3 regions of the Companilactobacillus sp. HBUAS56275 genome follow, and region 2 is predicted to be linked to each of the others. Evidence: predicted binding sites of a transcription regulator. Region 2 holds the regulator's gene; each other region holds the start of a gene.

Region 1 (7,783 bases), on a different contig from region 2:
CTTTTGTACGATCAGGTGGATTTAAGGCCAATGTAATTTTTCCTTTTGTAATTGGACGTGACGCCGTTGGAACTGTCAGTCAAATTGGATCTGAGGTAACGAGCTTTAATATTGGGGACGTTGTTTGGACCAATAGCATGGGTTACGACGGACGTGTGGGTGTCAGTAGCGAGTACACAGCAGTTCCAGCAAAACGTCTGTATAAGGTCCCTACAGGAGTCGATACAACGCAATTGATTGCAGCAGTTCATTCTGCAGCGACGGCTGTTATTTTGTTGAGGGATGTTCTTCAAGTACGATCCGGACAAAATATTTTGATTGAAGGTGGCGCAGGTCATGTTGGTCAAAAGCTGACTGAAGTTGCTAAAATTTTAGGATTACAAACTACAACGACTAGTAATCAACGTAATTTCAATTTGATGAGAGAATTGCAAGTTGACCATTATTATGATTATCATCAGCCAGTAGCTGAAATTGAAGATGATTTTGATAATATTGTCGATACTTCAGGGAAAATTTCCTTACCAATTAATTTGAGTAAATTAAATCTTCATGGAAAAATCGGTATGATAACGGCACCAAAAGCATCTGCTCAAGAAATCGATTTTCAAAAATTTTACACGAGTGTTCAATCTATTCGGGGGTTCGTTATTAGTCATGCTACTGAGTATCAATTAGCGCAGACAGCCGAATTTTTAAACCGTAATTTTTCTAAAGGAAAGTTACTAAGAGACGAAGTTATGACGCTGCCACTGTCTCAAGCAAGTGAGGCTCAAAGGATGTTAGAAACACATCAAACAAATGGTAAAAAATTAATTTTAACAATATAGGAGATAATTTAATGGCTATAAATATTGGTATTATTCTAGGAACAGTGAGAAGTAATTCATTAGGAAAACGGATTTTTGATTTTTTGAAAAATTCCGAATCAGAAACAGAAGAGTATCACTTTACTTGGATCAATTTAAAGGATTATCCATTGCCACTTTATAATCATGAAGAAACGCCCTTAGAGGGGAATCTGTCAGGCTTAAATAAAGTAGAATCTAAGTGGCTAGATATCATTAAACAGCAAGATGGATATATTATCATGTCACCAGAATACGATCATGCAATCCCTGGTGGTCTGAAGAATGCCTTGGACTTTATTGGCCCTGAAGTAGAGTCAAAGCCAGTTCAAATCGTAACTTATTCTTACTATAGTGACGGTGGGATGTTAGCGGCTAGTTCGTTGGTGCCAATTTTGCAGATGTTGAAGATGATCGTTTTACCAACTCCGCTACTTTTGTGGAATGCAAACGATAATTTTTCTGAAGATGGTCAATTATTGCCAGTCAAAAATAGTGATCATTTTGAAGCTAGGTTGAATGAAATTTTCGAAGATATTGAGTTTTATAGTAAAGTTTTAAAGGAAAATAGTCGTTTAAAGAGAGTGCCTAATTAGGCGCTTTTTTTCTACATTACTGGATACAAAAAACCAACTAGTCATCGACTAGTTGGTTTCAGAGATGTAATTTTAAATGAGTTACATTGTTCCTAAAGTTAAAACAATAGCATTCATCAGAATATGACTACCGGCACTAGCATAGATATTTTTTGATTTGTAATAGACAAATGAGAACCAAAGTCCCATTGCTACGTAAACAATAAATCTCGTATCCTGATGCATAAAGGCAAACAATAGGGCTGAAATAATAGCAGCAATATAAATGTTAGTTGGTTTAATCAAATTGGCGAAGAAGATACGTCTGAAGATGATTTCCTCCATGATAGGTGCGCAGATCAAAACATAGATGAAATAGTATGGATAAGTTTTGACCATCAATAATAACTGCATCGTGTTTTGCGAATGAGTGCTAGTATGGAAAATTAACTGATCAATAAATCCGACTCCATATTGAAGGGCGATAGCACCGATGGTTCCTAAGATAATCCACTGCAAATTATGATTCAAATCGGTTTTCTCTTCGAATTCATTGGGACCATTTAATTTCACCAGATACATCATTATACCGGTAGCTAAAAGCGATCCTAAGGTGAGAATGATGAAATAAATGGAACCAGTGATCGATAACATGTTTAAAACGCTACCCAATAACAATAAGAGAATATATGTTAACAGGGTGAAAAATTGATTTTTGGGAAAATTCATGAGAAACTCCTTACATTTTTAAAGGTAAATACTTGCATGTTTTCAATATAATGTTAATATAAAACTTGTGATTAGCACAAGAGATGTTCGAGTGCTAAAGATAAAAATAAACATAGAAAAATAATAATCGGAGGGATTTAAATTGTTAAAACCACTTGGAGATAGAGTCATTGTAACAGTCGATAAAGAAGAAGAAAAGACAGTTGGTGGCATTGTTTTAGCAAACAACGCTAAGGAGAAGCCACAAACAGCCGATGTCGTTGCCGTTGGTGACGGTTTAGTTACTGAAGACGGAAAGAAATTACCTATGAACGTTAAAAAAGGTGATAAAGTTCTTTTTGATAAATACTCAGGCTCAACAGTTAAGTATGAAGACAATGAATATTTAATCCTTCATGAAAAAGATATCATGGCAGTTATTGATTAATTTTAAACTTAAAAAATTTTAACTAAAAGAATTTAATTATGGAGTGTGAAAATTAATGGCAAAAGAAATTAAATTTTCAGAAGATGCACGTTCAAAGATGATGGACGGTGTTAACAAACTAGCTGACACAGTTAAGACAACAATCGGACCTAAGGGTAGAAACGTTGTTCTTGAAAAGAGTTATGGTTCACCTGAGATCACAAATGATGGTGTTACTATTGCTAAGAGTATTGAATTAGAAGATCACTTTGAAAACATGGGTGCAAAGCTTGTTTCCGAAGTTGCTTCAAAGACAAATGACATTGCTGGTGACGGTACTACTACAGCTACTGTTTTGACACAAGCAATTGTTAAAGAAGGTATGAAGAACGTTACAGCCGGTGCTAACCCTGTTGGTATCAGAAGTGGTATCGAAAAGGCTACAAACGCTGCTGTTGATGAACTTCACAAGATTTCACATAAAGTTTCTGGCAAGAATGATATTGCTCAAGTAGCTTCAGTTTCATCAGCTAGTGAAGAAACTGGTAAATTAATTGCTGATGCCATGGAAAAAGTTGGTAACGATGGTGTTATCACAATTGAAGAATCAAAGGGTATTGATACAACACTTGATGTTGTTGAAGGTATGCAATTTGATCGTGGATACATTTCACAATACATGGTTACAGATAATGACAAGATGGAAGCTGACCTCGACAATCCTTACATCTTGATCACAGACAAGAAGATCTCAAATATTCAAGATATCCTACCAATGCTACAAAAGATTGTTCAACAAGGTAAGTCACTATTGATCATCGCTGATGATATTGATGGTGAAGCTCTACCAACACTTGTTTTGAACAAGATCCGTGGTACATTCAACGTTGTTGCTGTTAAGGCTCCTGGTTTTGGTGACCGTCGTAAGGCTCAACTTGAAGATATCGCTACATTGACTGGTGGTACAGTTATTACTTCTGACCTTGGACTTGAACTAAAAGACACAACAATGGATCAATTAGGTCAAGCTGGTAAGGTTACAGTTACAAAAGACAACACAACAATCGTTGAAGGTGCCGGTAACAAGGACGCCATCAAGGAACGTGTTGAAACAATCAAGAAGCAAATCAGTGAATCAACATCTGACTTTGACAAGGAAAAGCTACAAGAACGTCTAGCTAAATTAGCTGGTGGTGTTGCTGTTGTTAAAGTTGGTGCTGCTACTGAAACAGAATTGAAAGAACGTAAATACAGAATCGAAGATGCTCTAAATGCCACACGTGCCGCTGTTGAAGAAGGCTACGTTGCTGGTGGTGGTACAGCTTTGATGAATGTACTTGGCAAGGTTACAGCTCTTAAAGAAGAAGGAGACGTACAAACAGGTATCAATATCGTTGCACGTGCTCTTGAAGAACCACTACGTCAAATCGCTGAAAATGCTGGTTTTGAAGGTTCAGTTATCGTTGAACACATTAAGAACCAAGATAACGAAATTGGTTTCAATGCTGCAACTAACAAGTGGGAGAACATGGTTGACGCCGGAATCATCGACCCAACTAAGGTAACACGTTCAGCATTGCAAAATGCATCTAGTGTTGCATCACTATTGTTAACAACAGAAGCAGTTGTTGCTGACAAGCCAGAACCAAAGGATAACAATGCAGCCGCTGGAGCAGCTAACCCTGCAGCCGGTGGAATGGGCGGCATGATGTAATCTTTTGATTCATCTAAAAATTAAATACTAAAAATTAACAGTATCTATTTGAATTTTGAATAGGTACTGTTTTTTTGTTATCTTGATGTAGTGGAAGGATGCCGTCGGTAGAAGAAAATCTGTGGACCTCTGGAACGTGGTGGACACGACTTGAAGCTAATAATTTTACACTTCGTGCAAAATCATGGATCTTCAAGTTCGGTCTTCTGGTAACCTTGCTTCGCAAGCTAACCAGAACTTCACCACTGAGGGCCCACAGATTTTCTTCTACCGACTATATTTCTGATTCTATTTAATAAAGCTGCGATGCTTAAATGGTTCTAGTTACGTGTAATCAAACGATTTTTATGAATTCTGTCATAAGAAAGGGCGTAGTATCTGTGAATCTATCTAAAATTTTGAGTAAATGTTATTTTTGCTATTTAGTAATTTGAAAGTATACAAATAACAGGGCAGAATATTAATCTGGAGCAACAAGCCCGATTGGTTTCAGCACAAATTTATACTTAGTGATTTATCGTTTCTAAAAAAATTTGGTTTAAATATATATTGATGAAATAACTTTAATTCACTACTGTCTTACTATCTAATATTTAAAAGCATACAAGCAATAGAAGTAATTTTTGTGGAGGACGGCAAGTTAAGCAAATCTTTATTTTGCATTTTGAAGAATTTTGTGATTGAATGAACTTTTTATAATAACCGTAAAATATGAATACTTTAATTAATATAATTTAATCAATATAGCTGTATATACCAGTGATAACAGCGATTGTGACGAAAACAACGCTATATATCAATAAAATTAAGATAGAATTCTGAACTAAAAAGTTTCCAAATATAGTTACTATTTGTGATTAAATGAACTATAATGTGGTTGTAATGAAATCGCTTACAAGAGACGATTTCATCTATATAGAAATAGATTCAAATCGGAGAATATAAAAGGAGGCAATATTATCATGAGTAGTCGCGATACTGCAAATGTTCTATGGTTCAATGAATTACACCGTAAGGATGTTAATTTAGTTGGTGGAAAGTCTTCTTCATTGGGAGAAATGACTTCATCAATGGATGTACCGGTACCATATGGTTTCGCAACAACCGCACGCGCATATCAATACTTCATGCAAGAAACCGGATTAAACGATAAGGTTAACGCATTATTGGAGAGTATAAATGACTACGAGAATTCAGACGAACTTCACAAGACTTGTGAACAAATCCGTAATTTGATCGTCGGAGCAACGATGCCAAGTGACTTGGCTGATGATATTAAGGAAGCATATGCCGAGCTTTCTGACAAGATGGGACAGACAGATCCATTCGTAGCTATTAGATCATCTGCTACAGCCGAAGATTTACCTAATGCTTCGTTTGCTGGCCAACAAGAATCTTATCTAAATATTAAAGGAGCCGATGACGTTGTTAACCGTGTACAGCAATGTTACTCCTCACTCTTTACAGATCGTGCAACATACTACAGACACAAGCAACACTTCCCACATGAAAAAGTTGCTTTGTCAGCTGCCGTTCAAATGATGGTCTTCTCTAAGGCATCAGGTATCATGTTCTCAGTTAACGTTGCTAACGGTGATGAATCCAAGATCGTTATTGACGCTATCTATGGTTTAGGTGAGTACATCGTTTTAGGAAAGGTTACACCAGATCACTTTGTTATTGATAAACAATCAATGAAGATTGTTGAAAAGAATATTATTAAGAAACCTATTCAATTAGTAAGACTTCCTGATGGAGGTACAAAAGAAGAGCCTGTTCCAGAGGCATTACAAGATGAGCAAGCACTTACTGATAGCCAAGTAATCGAATTAGCCGGCTATGTAAAAGAAATTGAACGTCACTACGGTTGCTACATGGATATGGAATATGCTCTTGATAGCAATACTAATAAATTGTGGATCGTCCAAGCTCGTCCAGAGACAGTATGGTCACAACGTAAGAAGAATAAAAATAACGATGGGGATGATAACGTGGTTGCAGAATCAGACGCTAAAGTTGCGGTTCGTGGATTACCAGCAAGTCCAGGATTAGCTAGTGGTGTTGTTCACGTTATTGATGATCCAAAAGATATTGATCAATTTAAGGAAGGCGAGATCTTAGTTACATTGATGACTTCACCTGATTGGGTTCCAGCCATGAAGAAAGCCGCTGCCATTGTAACTAATAATGGTGGTATGACCTGTCACGCTGCTATCGTTTCTCGTGAAATGCAGATTCCATGTATCGTTGGTACAAAGAGTATGAAAGTTGCCGCAACTGATGTTTTGAAGACAGGCGATGTTGTTACAGTTGACGCTACTAACGGAATTGTTTACATGGGTAAAGTTGAGAGCATGCTTAAGAAACCAGAACCTGCTGCCCAAGGTGGACAAGTAGTTGCCGCCGAAACATTTGCTCCAACAGCTACACGTGTCATGATGAACCTTGGTGATCCTGATTTGGCTGACAAATATTCAACATTACCAGCTGACGGAATTGGCTTGATGCGTGAAGAGTTCTTATGGACAACCTTTATTCATGAGCATCCACTGTATTTGATCGAGCAAGGACATCCAGAAAAAGTTGTCGACATGTTAGCTGACGGAATTTCTAAAGTTGCCCGTGCTATGGCTCCTCGTCCAATGGTATTACGTTTCTCAGACTTCAAGTCTAGTGAGTATCGTAACTTAAAGGGTGGCGACAAGTATGAACCACATGAGCCAGCTGATTTGTTAGGTTGGCGTGGTGCTTCTCGTTACTACGACCCTAAATATATCGAAGCCTTCAAACTTGAATTAGCTGCTGTTAAGAAAGTACGTAATGAATTTGGTTTGAAGAACCTGAATGTCATGATTCCATTTGTTAGAACTGTTGACGAAGCTCAAAAAGTCACCGATATTATGCGTGGCGAAGGCCTCGTACGTAGTGCTGACTTCCACGTATACATGATGGCTGAAATTCCAACAAATATTATTTTAGCCGATCAATTTAACAAGTATGTTGATGGCTACTCAATCGGATCAAACGATTTGGCAATGTTGATTCTTGGCTGTGATCGTAACAATGATACAGTTGCTAGTTTGTTCGATGAGCGTAACCTAGCTGTTAAACGTGCTATCAATCACTTGATTCAAACAGCTCACAAAGATGGTAAGACAGTTGGTATTTGTGGACAAGCACCATCAGAGTATCCAGACTTCACCGACTTCTTAATTAGATGTGGTATTGATTATGTTTCAGTTAACCCAGATATGGTCAAGGAAACGAAACGTAATGTAGCACACTTCGAACAAAGAATTATGTTGGATAAGGCAACTGGGAGGGGCCTAAATGATCCAACTGACTATGATTGGAAATAGTTGAATAGTTACAAAGATAGGACTGCATACAACGTGCAGTCTTATTTTTTGTTATGATTGTGTATATGAAAAGTATAGAATTGGTTACTATAGTATAAAAAGAAGAGAGAATCAGAATGGATAGTATTGAGTTTGGTCGCAAAATCAATTAT
Region 2 (7,783 bases):
TTTTCTTATATCGTCATCAGAAGCGTTTTTATCAACGCCTAGTACGTCATATGGATTTCTATCTGCCATTAAATCACCTTTGCATGACAGGACAATTAAGTCCTATTCCTTTTTAACGCTCAAAAGAGCAGTTATGTTCTTACTATACCATAATTGGTTTTAGTAATTAACCGACTGCTCTTTATCACAATTATTATTTCTTATCTTTATCAGGATCTACTTCTGAAAAGTCGCCATCAACTGTATTGTCATCGCCTGACTTCTTATCATCAGCTGAACCTGCACCAGTAGCACCGTCGCCACCAGCTTGTTGTTGTGCTTGTTGAGCTTGTTGATAAAGTTTTACAGAAAGATCTTGCACGATCTTGTTCAAATCGTCACGCTTCTTCTTCATGTCTTCAAGGTCACCTGAGTCTTGAGCTTTCTTCAAAGCATCACGAGCATCTTGGGCTTTCTTGATTTCATCGTCAGAAACTTTGCCTTTAACGTCTTTTAGAGTCTTGTCTGTTGCAAACAATGTTTGTTCAACGTCGTTCTTAACATCGACTTCTTCCTTACGCTTGTTATCTTCCTCTTCGTGTTCCTTAGCTTCCTTCATCATCTTATCAATTTCTTCATCGCTCAAACCTGATGAACTCTTGATAGTGATCTTTTGTTCCTTATTTGTTCCCATATCTTTAGCAGAAACATTTACGATACCATTCTTATCAATATCGAATGTAACTTGGATTTGAGGTACACCACGAGGTGCAGCAGGAATATCTGTTAGTTGGAAACGACCTAAGGTCTTATTGTCAGCAGCCATTGGACGTTCACCTTGTAGTACGTGAATATCAACAGCACTTTGGTTATCAGCAGCAGTTGAGAATACTTGTGACTTGCTTGTTGGGATAGTTGTATTTCTATCGATCAACTTAGTGAAGACACCACCCATTGTTTCGATACCAAGTGATAGAGGTGTAACATCAAGTAAAACAACATCCTTAACATCACCAGAGATAACACCACCTTGAATAGCAGCACCAAGGGCAACGGCTTCATCAGGGTTGATTGAGTGATCTGGTGTTTTGCCAGTCCACTTAGCAACAGCATCTTGAACAGCAGGGATACGTGTTGAACCACCATTTAAGATAACCTTATCGATATCACTGTTTGTCAAGTTAGCATCCTTCAATGCATTATCAACAGGGATCTTTGTTCTTTCAACTAAGTCAGCTGTTAATTCATCAAACTTAGCACGTGTCAATGTTTCTTCCAAGTGAAGTGGGCCATTAGCACCTGATGAAATAAATGGAAGACTGATTGATGTTTGAGCAACACCTGATAAGTCCTTCTTAGCTTTTTCAGCGGCATCCTTTAATCTTTGAAGAGCCATCTTGTCTTGACTTAAATCAACGCCATTCTTAGCCTTGAATTGTTCAACTAACCAGTCGATGATCTTTTGGTCAAAGTCATCACCACCAAGACGTGTATCACCATTTGTTGAAAGTACTTCGAAGACACCATCACCTAATTGAAGGATAGAAACATCGAATGTACCACCACCAAGGTCATAAACAAGAACTTTTTCGTCACCCTTGTCATTATCTAGACCATAAGCAAGTGCTGAAGCTGTTGGTTCGTTAACAATACGTTGAACGTTCAAGCCAGCAATCTTACCAGCATCCTTAGTAGCTTGTCTTTGTGAGTCATTGAAGTATGCAGGAACTGTGATAACAGCATCTGTAACATCTTCACCTAAGTAGTCTTCAGAGAATTTCTTGATGTGTTGTAAAATGAAAGCTGAAATTTCTTGTGGTGTGTATGACTTGCCGGCTACAGTAACTTTGTAACCTGCTTCACCCATGTGACGCTTGATTGATGAAACTGTATCTGGGTTAGTGATTGCTTGACGCTTTGCAACTTCACCGACTTGGATTTCACCATCTTTGAATGCAACGACTGAAGGAGTAGTTCTTGCACCTTCTGGGTTTGTAATAATCTTTGGAGAGCCACCTTCAAGAACGGCTACAGCAGAGTTTGTAGTACCTAAATCAATACCAATAACTTTTGACATAAACCTTAACCTCTTTTAATTTCTTTATTTAATTACTTACTATTGAGCGACAACGACCATTGCTGGACGAAGCACACGATCTTCTAACTTATAACCCTTTTGTAAAACTTGAACGACTGTATCCTTCTTATGCTTATCATCAGCAGGAACAGTTTGAACAGCTTGACTATTTGCTGGATCGAATTTCTCACCAGCATTGTCAATAACAGTCACATGGTTATCCTCAAGGGCCTTAGCCATATGCTGTTGAACCATCTCAATACCCTTTTTGAGTTGTTTTGATGCATCATCGTCAGCATCAACTGCAAGAGCACGTTCAAGATTATCAATCACGGGAAGAATCTCAGTTGCTAATTTTTGACCATCATATTTAAGAATTCCTGCAACTTCTTTACTATGACGTTTGTTCATATTTTGAAGTTCAGCTTGAGTTCTTAAAAGATTGTCTGACAACTCATCATTCTTGGCTTTAAGATCTTTGATTTCTTGATCTTTGGGATCAATCTTAGCATCCTTTTTAGCTGACTCTTTATCGTCAGTTTTCTTATCAGTCTTTTGAGCTGCCTCTTTAGCAGTCTTCAAATCTTGATCTTTTTCCTTATCTGCCATTACTTCCTCCTAAATTTCAAGAATCATCATACCTTGAATAATAATCAATTAATCTTTTGGCCAATTCAACTCTGAATTCACCAAGTAAACCTATCAACTGTGAATAATGCATTGTTGTTGGTCCTAATAAAGCAATAACACCTTTACCATGATGACCAACATCATAATTAGCAGTGATAATACTGTAATTCTTTAACGCATCACTCCCAAGCTCACTTCCCAGACGAACTTTAATACTGTCATCAGAAATGCTTGGATCAATTAATTTTCTTAAATCAGTACTCTGATTGATGATTGAGAACAACGACTGAACTTGCGATAAATCATCGTTATTAGCGTAATTTAACAAATTCAATTGTCCATCAACATAATACTTTTCAGCACCAGCTTTTCTAAAGAGCTGATCCATCATATCCAACAGACCATCTGTTGAATACATATATTCTGAAAGAATTGCTGGAACATCGGTATGTAACATTTGAATAACCTTAGGTAAAGGTTGTCCAACTAATTTATCATTCACAATATTCACAATTTTTTCAATTAATGAAGTATCAAAATCATCATCGATTGTATAAATATTATTCTCAACATTATTATCACTTGTGACAATGATTGCCATAAGTTGATGTGGATTCAAAGGAACGATTCTAAAGCCCGTTAAAAGGACTGAACTGCTCTCTGGTCCTAATGTGATAGCTGTATAACTAGTTAAATGAGATAAAATCTTGGCAGATTGTTCGATAATATCATCAATTTGATGATATGTTTTACCAAAGTCATCGTCAATTCTCTGTGCAATATCTTGCGGTACACTAGTTGGCTGTACCAAATGATCCAGATAATAACGATATCCCATCGCTGAAGGAATCCTACCTGAGGAAAGGTGAGTTTTCTCGAGGTAACCCACTTCTTCAAGCACTGCCATTTCATTTCTGATTGTCGCAGAACTTACATGAAAAGGTAATTCATTCATCAATGTCTTCGAACCAACCGGCTGGCCGGTATCTGTAAATATGCGCACGACTTCTCTCAAGATAGCATCTTGACGTTGTGATAGCATTATACCGTCCTCCTTTTTAGCACTATTCATACCTGAGTGCTAACAATGTAAAATATAACAATCTATCCCTTTAGTGTCAAGTATGCATACTTAATTTTTAAAATTATTTGCTGAAAAAATAAGCAGCACCTACTTTGGAGTCCAAATCCCTAAGGAATTAAATTCTTCATGTAGATGTTGCTTATCATTCTCATTTCTTTTGTAAAGCTGCAATGGAATTAATCTTATCAAGCTTCAATTGTTCAACCAAGCCTTTTGCCCCGTCGAACTTAACTTCTCCACGTAAATACTTGACCCACTCTAAAGCTACATGTTCACCATAAATATCGGCATCAAAATCGAAAATATTGGTTTCAATTGTGACACCTGTATTTTCTTTAAATGTGACGTTGTAGCCAACCGAAGTCATGGAATCATACCAAGTATCGCCAACTTGAATTCTCGTCGCATAAACTCCAATTGAAGGAATTACCTGATCTCCTTTGGTTGCCAAATTGGCAGTGGGGTAGCCCAAGGTTCGACCGCGCTGAAGTCCATGAACGATTGTTCCCTGATTTTGATAAGTGTAGCCCAAAAATTTATTAGCCTCTTCTACTTTGTCAGTAGCAATAAATTTCTTTATAGCACTGGAGCCAATTTTTCGATCATCAATAACTTGTTCCGGAACCGTTATAATCTCAAACCTATCCCGTGAATACTGCGACAAAGTTTGCATGTTAGCAATATCTTTTTTACCGTAAGTATAATCAAAACCAGCCACTACGAACTTAGCTCTCAAATTGATCATATATTGATCAACAAACTCTTGCGGCTTCAATTGCGCAAACTCTTGTCCAAACTCTACAAAGTAAAGTCGATCTACTCCGAGTTTTTCCACCAATTCAGCCTTTCGATCCATAGTTGAAAGATATTTATAATTTTTTTCATGTTGATATACCGTTCTAGGAGAACGATCAAAGGTCAGCAAAACTGATTGTAGACCATGTCTTCTAGCAAGCTCCACCCCTGTTTTGATAACTTTTTGATGACCAAGATGTACTCCGTCAAAAAAGCCCATGATCAAAACTGTATCCTCAGTAGGAAGCTGCTGCACTAGAAGTGGATGTTTAACTTTAGTAATCTGCATTTTCAATCTCTTCTACTTATTATTTAGTAACATTAAATCTGGAATCCACATATCCCTTACTTTATCATACTTGTAAAGTGCCTTAGTCACGCCAGCTCTTTGCACACGTAATTGATCTTCCTTATCAGAATCAATTTCCGGTTCCAAAAAACCACCATGTGAAACCCGTACTTCCCATTCCTCATCAGTTAATTCGTGTTTTGGAACATTACTTAAGACTTCATCAATTGATTTCAAAAAGCTTGTATCATTCTTATCAAGCATCTCTTCAATTTGTCCCAGAGTAAAAGTTTCATCAATTGAAAAGCCAGCACTCTTCACACGTGTCAATTGTGACATGAATGCAGGATAACCTAAGATTTTACCAAACTCCACTGCTAAAGTTCTAACATAAGTTCCTTTAGAACACTTAACGTGGAATTTGAGTGTCTGGTAACCTGTCTTCTCGTCAAAAACAGGATCACCCATGATATAAAAATCATAGATGTGAATTTGGCGTTTAGGACGTTCAACTTCAATGCCCGCACGAGCGTATTCGTACAGCTTTTTACCATTGACCTTGACCGCTGAAAACATTGGAGGAATTTGAGTCAAATCACCTGTCATTTGTTGAAAAACTTGATTCAAATCTTCAACAGCAATCGGCTGACTCAATTTCTTTTCTTCAACAGTATCCCCTTCACGGTCCTCAGTTGTAGTTGATCTACCTAATGTGATCTCACCCTCATACTCTTTAGGAGAGCCTGTAAGAGTGTTTACTAGCTTAGTAGCCTGTCCCACACAGATAGGTAAAACTCCGTCTACTAGTGGATCTAATGTCCCTGTGTGACCAATTTTTTTAGTATGCAATACTTTTCTTAATTTATAAACATAATCTGAACTAGTTTGTCCAATTTCTTTATTTAATGGAATTACTCCGTCCATAATAATCTCCGTATCTAAAATGTCATTAACAATGATTTTACTAGTATTTTTATAGAATGAAAAGAAGTTGTAAAAAAGTGTGGGAGTTAAACTAAGGTAAATACTAACAAATTAAGTGTTATGTTGCCGTCGGTAGTAGAAAATCTGTGGGCCACTGGAACGTGGTGGACACGACTTAGAGCTAATAATTCCGCACTTTGTGCGTAATCATGGATCTCTAAGCTCGGTCTTCTACTAACCTTGCTTCGCAAGCTAAGTAGAATCTCACCACTGAGGGCCCACAGATTTTTTACTACCGACTAGACACTCGTTTCTAATATTATCGAAAAAAATACAGCAGTTAGATATCATCTAATCTTACATGGTTAAAATATAAACTTTTAAATTCTAAACCAAAAACAGACCCATTAAGTATTTCAAGACACGCAAATATGCTTGAATCTCTTAATAGAGTCTGTTTTTTAGTATCTGGATTTTACAATGATTAATAAACAAGGCCGGATTTAGTCCGGAACAACAAGAAAATTGACTCAGCCATGAGATTCCCTTAGCAATTTATTACTTAGGGAAAGGCCGAGCTTGGAAATCCATGATTTTGCGCGAAGTGCAAAATTATTAGTTTCAAGTCGTACCCATGGCGTTCCAGTCAAATTTTCTTGTTGTGGAGGACGGCACCTTAAGCACATCCCCCCAAACCAAAAAAGATAGGAAATCCACTTTCGGATTTACCTATCTTTTTTATATCAAATTGTATTAACGGTTTGCTTCATCCTGATGTAACTTAGCAATTAACTTATCGATCTTTTCACCGTAGCGAACAGATTGATCTTGCTTAAATTCCAATTCAGGTACTTTATATAACGTTAATTTCTGACCCAATTCTTTTCTAATTAGTCCAGTAGCCTTATCTAAGCCAGCTTGTGTCTTTTCAACATCACTAGCCTTTTCTGATAAGATGCTAAAATAAATGGTTGCTTGTTGCAAATCACCAGTCATCTCAACACCAGTTACTGTAACTCCTTGAACTCTAGGATCACGAACACGTTTTAAAAGAATATCGTTAACTTCTTTTTGAATCTCTTGTTCAACTCGACCAATTCGATGTTTTACCATATTCTCATCTCCTATTTAACTGGAACTTCTTCCATTACATAGGCTTCAACTTCGTCACCAATCTTGATGTCGTTGTAGTTCTCGATTGTGATACCACATTCGAATCCAGAACCAACTTCCTTAACGTCATCCTTAAATCTCTTAAGTGAAGCAAGCTTACCTTCCATGACAACAATACCATCTCTGATAAGTCTTACGCCACTATCACGTTGAATCTTACCACTGTTTACGTAACAACCAGCAATTGTACCAATCTTAGAAACATTGTATGTTTCACGGACTGTTAAGTTACCAATAACTTTTTCTTCATAAACTGGTTCTAGCATACCCTTCATGGCAGCTTCAATTTCATCGATAGCCTTGTAAATAACTCTATGTAGACGGATATCAACATTTTCATCCTTAGCTTGAATCTTAGCTTGAGCTGTTGGACGAACGTTAAATCCAATGATGATAGCATTACTTGCAGCAGCAAGGTTAACATCACTTTCAGTAATAGCACCAACGGCTGAATGGATGATATTGACGCGAACGCCTTCAACATCGATCTTCTTCAAACTTCCGGCAATGGCTTCAGCAGAACCTTGAACATCGGCTTTAATAATAACGTCGACTTGTTTAAGTTCTCCTTCTTTCATTGTTTCGAATAAGTTATCAAGTGTTACAGGGTTAGTATTTTGACGTTCCTTTTGAAGCGCACGACTAGCACGTTCTTCACCGGCTGCACGAGCTGTCTTTTCATCATCGAAGACAACAAACTTATCAGCTGATTCTGGAACATCATTTAGACCAGTAATTTCTACTGGTTCTGAAGGCTTAGCGGCTTCAATTTCTTTACCATTGTAGTTAGTCATTGTTCTAACACGGCCAAAGGTATTACCAACAACAATTG
Region 3 (7,783 bases), on a different contig from region 2:
TTACTACCATCGCATTATAACGTTAAAAGTGAAATTAAATATTTAGAGATGTTGAAACATCAAGCATTTGATGGCTTGATTTTTACTTCCCGAGCAATTTCATTTGAAAAAATAGCTGAGTATCAAAAGTACGGTTCAATCACATGTTGTGAAGATACATTAGAATATTCAATATCGTGTGCCTACACTGACCGAGAAAAATCGTATGTTGATGGATTCAAATTATTGAAGAAATTAAATTTTCAACATATAGGCGTTACAATCAGCCGTAACGAACAAACAAGCCGCAGTGCTAAATTAACTGTAGCTTCCTACCAAAAAGTATTTGGCAAAGATTGTCCAGAAAAATTGCTAGTGAGGAATATGCAGTTTTTCAAAGACGGAATTAGAGCAGCCAAGGAATTGACGACAAATAATTCAGATTTAGATGCTATTCTTGCCAATGGCGATCAAGTTGCGGCTGGAATTATTTATCAATTGAATAAATTAAAAATAGATATTCCCGTTATTGGACAAGAGAATTTGGATTATAGTTACTTGATGAACTTTTCAACGATTGATCATAAATTAAGTGAGATTGGTGAGTATGCTTTTTGGTCCATTTTTGAAAAAGAGGTAGTGAAGAAATTGATTCCTTCCGAATTTATTCTTCGAGGTTCATTATTAGAAAAAAATAAGTAAAAATAAAAAACACCCTTTTTTTGGAAAGGGTGTTTTTCTAGGGGATTAAATATTGTTTATAGGGGGGAGATGAGAGAAGAGTATACGCTCTTGTCTACAGTTTATATGTTGGCTTATCAGAAATTTATAGTTGTTCGTAAATCATAAAACGTTTTGGATAGCCCATTATTGATAAGTCTTTTTATATTTTTATAAATTCTTTGTCCTTTTGTAACTCTTAAAGTTACATCCCATGAGAGCAGAAAAAACTACTCTGCAAGGAATAGTATATCGTATTTTACGTCCAACTACTACCAACTGATACGTAAAAGACAATAAAAAAAGTACCTCGGGGAAAGGTACTTTTTATTTAGGGGATTAAATATATATATGTTATAGGGGGGTGAGAAAAGGGATTACTTATATCTCTCATCTACAATTTATATAATACTCAACCTTTATGAATTAAATATTTATAAAATGTGAAGATTTTGTGAATTTGTATAAAAATTCCTATTTTAGGATAGTGAATGTGGTGGATGCCGTCGTCCGAAAAATCTGTGTGGGCCGCTGGAACGTGGCGGACGCGGCTTGAAGCTAATAATTTTGCACTTCGCGCAAAATTATGGATCTCCAAGTCCGGTCTTCTACTAACCTTGCTTCGCAAGCTAAGTAGAATTTCGCCACTGAGGGCCCACACAGATTTTTCGGACGACTAGATTTGTTTCTTAATTTGATTCTTGGAAATTGATGCTGTATCTATTAACCATAAAAAGGACATTTACAGTCTGTGAATGTCCTTTTGAAATCAAACTATTTTATCAATCAAAAAATTGAAATGAAATTTAGTCTGGAGCAAGAATTGGGAATGCATTCAGCCATGAAATTATTGTTACCGGCTTTGCCGGTTACAATAAGGCCGACTTTGGAAATCCATTATTTTGCACGAAGTGAAAAATAATTAGTTCCAAATCGTGCCCATGGCGTTCCAATGCATTCCCAATTCTTGTGGAAGACGGGATCATAATCTATCCCCTGTCTTAACCATCAAAACCTACTCAATATCAATATGGTGCTCTGAGTTAGATTTCTCTTCTAACTTAGGGAGGATAACTTTCAAGACACCATTATCGTAGTTGGCTTTGATATTCTCAACCTCAGCTGCTGGCAAATGGTATTGTCTCATGAAACGACCACTTGAACGTTCGGACATGATCATATCGCCGTTCTTATCATTATGATCATTGAAACTGTCACGGTGTCCACTGACTGTCAAAACATCATCTTGATAATTAATATCAATGTTCTTCTTATCAAAGGCAGGCATATCAATATGTACTTGATAATCCTTGTCTGTTTCCTTGATATCAGTCTTCAAATTTGAACCTTCAAGAGCATTGTCTTCAAATAATGATGGAAAACTGTTCATCCATTTGTCTCCATTGAAAAAGTCTCTCATTAAATTGTTACGATTTGTAATTTCATTTACCATAAATACTTACTTCCTTTTTAATTAAATAATTCACTTGTTGGCACTCGATATGATGGAGTGCTAATTGAATTTCAAAAAAATAAGCTTAAAACTTTAGTCGATTTCGATGTGATGTTCGGAGTCAACTTCCTTATTTACCTTTGGAAGGGTAATTTCCAAAACACCTTTGTCATATGTAGCTTTGATATTATCTTGGTCAACTTGTGGCAATCTGTATTGTCTCATGAAACGGCCGCTTGAACGCTCAGACATGATCACGTCGCCATCTTTATCATTATGATCGGTGAAACTGTCACGGTGACCACTGATTGTTAGAACATTGTCATTGTAAGTGATATCAATGTCTTTCTTATCAACTGCTGGAAGATCAACGTGTACTTCATAATTTTGATTATTTTCTGTAATATCTGTTTTTAATGTTGAATCTTCTGGGAAATTATTGTCAAATATAGATGGAAAATTATTCATCCAAGAGTCACCATTGAACCAGTTTCTCATTAAATCGTTACGATCCATAATTTCATTTGCCATATCTCGTTACTTCCTTTCCCTTCATTACAAATACAGTATAGAACCTGAATTTTGGAAGTTCAAGAATTTAGCACTCTTAATTGTCGAGTGCTAATTTTGGCAAAAAGTAAGTAAAATGTAACCGTATATTATGTGATACAATTAACTTGGTAAAGAAGAGGATGTTAAAATGACTAAATTAGTTATGAAACGTATTTACGACAAGGACCTACCAGCAGGGTATCGGGTTTTGGTAGATCGACTTTGGCCACGTGGCATGTCTAAAGTACGTGCAAACCTTGATTTATGGGCAAAAGAGATAGCCCCATCAGCAGAATTGCGTAAATGGTTTGGACATGATCCAGAAAAATATTTAGAGTTCAAAAATAAATATTTGGATGAGATTAACAATAATCCATATACAAAAGATTTTTTAAAGGCCTTAAAAGAGGCTCTTCAGACACAGGATGTACTGATATTATATAGTGCAAAAGATGAAGAACATAATGACGCTGTAGTGCTAATGGAATATCTAAATTCAAATATTTAAATATTGTAGATTGGTTGGCTAACAATTATGGAAGAATTTGATTTGCAGTCTTTATTATCTAGTAGTGATAAGTTATTGATCCATCTGTTGCAATCATATGCACAGACTAATGATATAGCTATTTTTGTGTTGAACAATGAGGATCATTTACAGGCTGGAATTTTTGGTAAGCTAACAAAAAAGAGTGAACTGACGAAGGCGAATAAAATAAAAGATTTGTCAAAGTTGAGTGTCAATAAATATAAGTATGATATGGAGTACGCCGATGCCCCATTACGAATAGCTGTGATCAACCAACGGATAGGCAAGATTGGAGTTGCTCGGGATACAATTAACTCTGATCCGAGTAATATCGTGGTAATGCAAAAGCTGAGGCAACAGGCTGAGTACTTACGATACTTATTCGAAAACGTTTCTAAATTGATCATCAAAGAGAGAGGTATTGATGATTTTATCATTAAATATTCGTTGGATGTCGATGAGGCCATTGATGATCTTGATAATGATGAGAGTGGCGCATTGAAAAGAATCAGACACTTGTCGACTTCAAACGAATCAATCATTTCTGCAATTGAATTTATTGATAATAATTTAGATAAGCGCCTGACACTGGATCAGGTCGCAGGAAAAGTCTATTTGTCAGATTATTATTTCAGCAAACTGTTTAAGAGGGAAACAGGTTTGAGTTTTTCAGTATATTTAAATGCTCGGAAGATTCAAAAAGCGATGATTCTACTAAAAGAGTCAGATGATAGCATTAATGAAATTTCAGATGCACTCGGTTTTACGAGATTGAGTTATTTTAGTCAGACCTTTAAAAAGTATACCGGCTATGCACCAACAAAATATCGTATTGACGGCAAAGATTGATAGCAAAAATGTAGGAGGGACATCTATTACTTGATGTTTTCCTACATTTTTTTGTTTGGCTAATCATTATTTTTATGTGTAAGCGACAACTATACTTGTGTATAGGATTAGTATACAAATAATCTTTTTTTATGAAAAAAATTGTAGTAAAATTTAGGCTTAATGTAAATTACTGTTCTATTTTAGGTAATTTAAGGAGCGATATTTATGAAGAATGTCTTTAAAAAAGAATCCGTCGACACATATATCAAAGCGGATTCGAGACTAACAAGAAGTTTAGGTGCAAGAGATCTCTTGTCACTTGGGATTGGAGCTGTAATCGGAACTGGTATTTTCATCTTACCAGGACATGAAGCGGCGTTACATGCTGGTCCAGCAGTAGCAATTGCCTTCTTGATTGCAGCGTTAGTTTCCGGATTAGTCGGCATGGCTTATGCGGAGTTTTCTTCGGCAATGCCTGTCGCAGGTTCGGCTTATTCATTCGGTTGTATCATTTACGGTGAAATAGTCGGCTGGATTCTAGGTTGGGCTTTAATTTTGGAATACTTCTTAACTGTTTCCGCAGAAGCAGTTGGTTTTGCATCCTACTTTAACAACAATATTTTGGGAGCTTTTGGAGTACATCTACCAAAGTTCTTGTCAGCAGGTCCCATGGAAGGTGGCGGAATCAACATTTCTGCGACGCTAATCGTTTTGTTGATAGCAATCATAATTTCTCATGGTGCCAGTCTTTCTAAGAAAGTCGAAAACGTGGCTGTTGTTATTAAGGTAGCGATTATCGTACTTTTCGTTGTGGTCGGTTTCTTCTATATTAAGACCAGCAATTATGTGCCATTTTATCCTAAAGAATTCCACACATCGCCATTTGGATTAGGTGGAATTTCCACAGCCTGCGCCACTGTCTTCTTTGCTTTCGTTGGATTTGATGCATTGGCAGCCAATTCAGCGGAAACCATTAATCCTAAGAAGGATATGGTTAAAGGGATTTTGGGAACAGTTATTGTCGCAGTGATCTTGTACGTTTCCTTCTCACTTGTTTTGACCGGAATCGTTAATTATAAAGACTTAAATGTTGATGATCCCGCAGCTTATGCGTTGAAAGTCGTACATCTGGATACTTGGAATAAACTGATTACCATTGGAGCCTTAGTCGGTATCTTCACATCATTGTTGACGATGTTCTTTGGTGGCTCTCGTCTAGTTTATGCTTTGGGCCGCGATGGTTTATTGCCTAAAAAGATGGGTGAAGTAGACTTCAAATACTCAGTTCCAAAGAATGCAATTTTAGTAGCGACAGTCGTTCAAGCATTCTTTGCCGGATTAGTTCCGTTAACAGAACTAACATCATTGATCAACGCCGGAACCTTATTGGCTTTCGTCTTTATTTCTTTTGGTATTATTCCGTTACGCCATCGTAAGGACATTCCTAACAATGGATTCAAAATGCCTTGGTATCCATTCCTACCAATTTTTGCCGGAATAGCAAGTTTGTACTTCTTATTGATGTTACCAGCTATTTTCAAAATTAGTGTTGGAGTTTGGATCTTAATTGGAATTGTTGTTTACTTCACTTACAGTTTGAAACATTCTAAATTACAGAATAAAAAATAGCTTCCTGACGGAGGCTATTTTTTATTGCTCTTGGGAGCTCTATTATTGTTGATAACATGAATAATTAGGGTAACGATGATAGCACCGATTAAAACGCCTACGAAGACTAGATTAGGTATTTCGATATCAATTGCCGGGATCGACAAGAATAATTTTACCGAAATGAACATAATCAGGAAGTAAGCCATTCCGTTTAATTCTGGGATCTTGCTCATTAAGCCCATAATCAATTCGGCGATCCCTCTCATGGCTAAGATACCTATCATACCACCAATTAGAACGATTACTGGGTTGCTAGAAATGGCAAGAGAAGCTAAAACTGAGTCGATTGAGAAGACAATATCCATCAACTCAATTGAAATAACAACTTGCCAGAATTTGGAAATGTGTAGGTGCTTTTCAAACATGTTTTCCTTTTTAGGTTCAGTTGGAACTTCCACTTTTTTATTCTTACTGAAAAAGAAATGGTTCAAGAAGAGATAGAATAGGTAAGCAGCACCGAAGACTTTGATCCACCAGAAATTAATCAGGTAAACTCCGACACCGATAACTAAAAATCTAAAAATGTAAGCACCAAAAAGTCCGTAGAATAATGACTTCTCCTGTTCCACTTTGTTAGGTAGTGACTGTGTTTGGGCAGCTAAAACCACCGCATTGTCGACTGACAACATACACTCCATGACTACCAATGATAAGATAACTAACCAATCTTCCCCCGATTCAATAACGGTTGCCCAGTTATGAAGATCAAAGAATGGACCATACATATTTACTAATGCATTCAATCAGTATTCCTTGCTTTCTATTTGTATTGTTGGGTAAATGATACCAGATTAGGGGATTGATTTACAATTGAGTATTGAAAAAGAAAATGGAAGTATACTTCCATTTTGATATAAAGAGTAACCAAAAAAGCAGTTTCTTCATTTTCGAAGAAACTGCTTTTTTATTTTTAAGCTGTTGGTACAAATGTTGTATAGATCAACCAAATGTTTAAGATGGTTAGAACTATCGCAACAAAGTAACCTAGATATTCAATAAATTTGTTATTGGCAAATTCACCCATAAGTTTCTTGTTACTGGAGAATTTGATCAATGGGAAGATCGAAAATGGTAGGGCGACACTCAAGAATACTTGCGAGAATGTCAAAAGTGATTCGATCTTGGCTTCGTTACCGTGGAAAATAATAGCAAAGGTGATAACTGGAATGATGGATAGAAGACGAGTAATAACACGTCTTGCCCAGAGCTTCATCTTCATGTGGATGAAACCTTCCATAACGATCTGTCCAGAAAGTGTACCAGTAATAGTTGAGTTTTGACCAGATGCCAATAGGGCAACGGCGAACAAGATACTTAGTACAGGACTGGCAACAGCACCGGCAACTTTTGGATCTTGGAGGGCATTGAACAAGTCAACGAAACGACCTAGATCACTGTTTGTTCCATAGAATAATGCGGCACCTAGTAGTAATAGCAATGTATTAACAACAAAGGCCAGTGTTAATTGGATATTTGAATCCCAAGTTGAGAATCTAACGGCTTGGTGAACACTCTTTGGATCATCGCGGTCGTATTTTCTAGCTTGTGAAATGGATGAGTGCAAGTACAAGTTATGAGGCATAACCGTTGCACCAACAATACCTAATGATAGGTAAAGCATACTTTGATTTTGTAAAATCTTAGGGTCGGGAACGAATCCAACCATCATTTGACCAACATCTGGTTTAGCCAAAATAACTTCGTACAAGAAAACTAATAGAATAACCATAATAAGTGTGGCTACAATAGCTTCAATTTTTCTGAATCCTAGTTTCATCAAGACCAATAATAATAGAACATCAAAGGCCGTGATGATAACGCCCCATAGGACCGGTATATTAAATAGCAATTTTAAGGCAATCGCTGAACCAATGATCTCGGCAATATCGGTTGCCATGATAGCCAATTCGGTAATGATCCATAAACAGAATCCTCCGACTCGACTAGTTCGATCTCTCGTTAGTTGTGCCAAATCTCTTCCGGTCACGATACCTAGTTTAGCTGACATGTATTGTAGAAGCATCGCAATTAAACTAGAAATCAGGATA

The links. Region 2 encodes HrcA, which represses chaperone genes, less so after heat shock. Its sites were predicted from a motif close to TTAGCACTCNNNNNNNNNGAGTGCTAA; they were not measured.
Region 1: the regulator HrcA is predicted to act here: its motif matches at 2,224-2,250, upstream of groES (co-chaperone GroES).
Region 3: the regulator HrcA is predicted to act here: its motif matches at 2,751-2,777, upstream of U8526_RS04850 (Hsp20/alpha crystallin family protein).

Annotation. Positions count from the first base shown of each region.
Region 1 covers NZ_JAYKKK010000006.1:85,855-93,637, forward strand. The annotation lists gene U8526_RS11505 (quinone oxidoreductase family protein) at 1-830, shown strand, start outside; gene U8526_RS11510 (NADPH-dependent FMN reductase) at 842-1,444, shown strand; gene U8526_RS11515 (CPBP family intramembrane glutamic endopeptidase) at 1,526-2,152, opposite strand; gene groES (co-chaperone GroES) at 2,295-2,579, shown strand; gene groL (chaperonin GroEL) at 2,635-4,272, shown strand; gene ppsA (phosphoenolpyruvate synthase) at 5,235-7,631, shown strand; gene U8526_RS11535 (hypothetical protein) at 7,748-7,783, shown strand, end outside.
Region 2 covers NZ_JAYKKK010000001.1:577,685-585,467, forward strand. The annotation lists gene dnaJ (molecular chaperone DnaJ) at 1-69, opposite strand, end outside; gene dnaK (molecular chaperone DnaK) at 194-2,056, opposite strand; gene grpE (nucleotide exchange factor GrpE) at 2,096-2,665, opposite strand; gene hrcA (heat-inducible transcriptional repressor HrcA) at 2,682-3,728, opposite strand; gene ribF (riboflavin biosynthesis protein RibF) at 3,919-4,854, opposite strand; gene truB (tRNA pseudouridine(55) synthase TruB) at 4,867-5,778, opposite strand; gene rbfA (30S ribosome-binding factor RbfA) at 6,532-6,891, opposite strand; gene infB (translation initiation factor IF-2) at 6,903-7,783, opposite strand, start outside.
Region 3 covers NZ_JAYKKK010000002.1:266,984-274,766, forward strand. The annotation lists gene U8526_RS04840 (LacI family DNA-binding transcriptional regulator) at 1-681, shown strand, start outside; gene U8526_RS04845 (Hsp20/alpha crystallin family protein) at 1,715-2,152, opposite strand; gene U8526_RS04850 (Hsp20/alpha crystallin family protein) at 2,246-2,683, opposite strand; gene U8526_RS04855 (DUF488 domain-containing protein) at 2,853-3,212, shown strand; gene U8526_RS04860 (helix-turn-helix domain-containing protein) at 3,240-4,082, shown strand; gene U8526_RS04865 (APC family permease) at 4,290-5,693, shown strand; gene U8526_RS04870 (TerC family protein) at 5,708-6,460, opposite strand; gene U8526_RS04875 (Nramp family divalent metal transporter) at 6,646-7,783, opposite strand, start outside.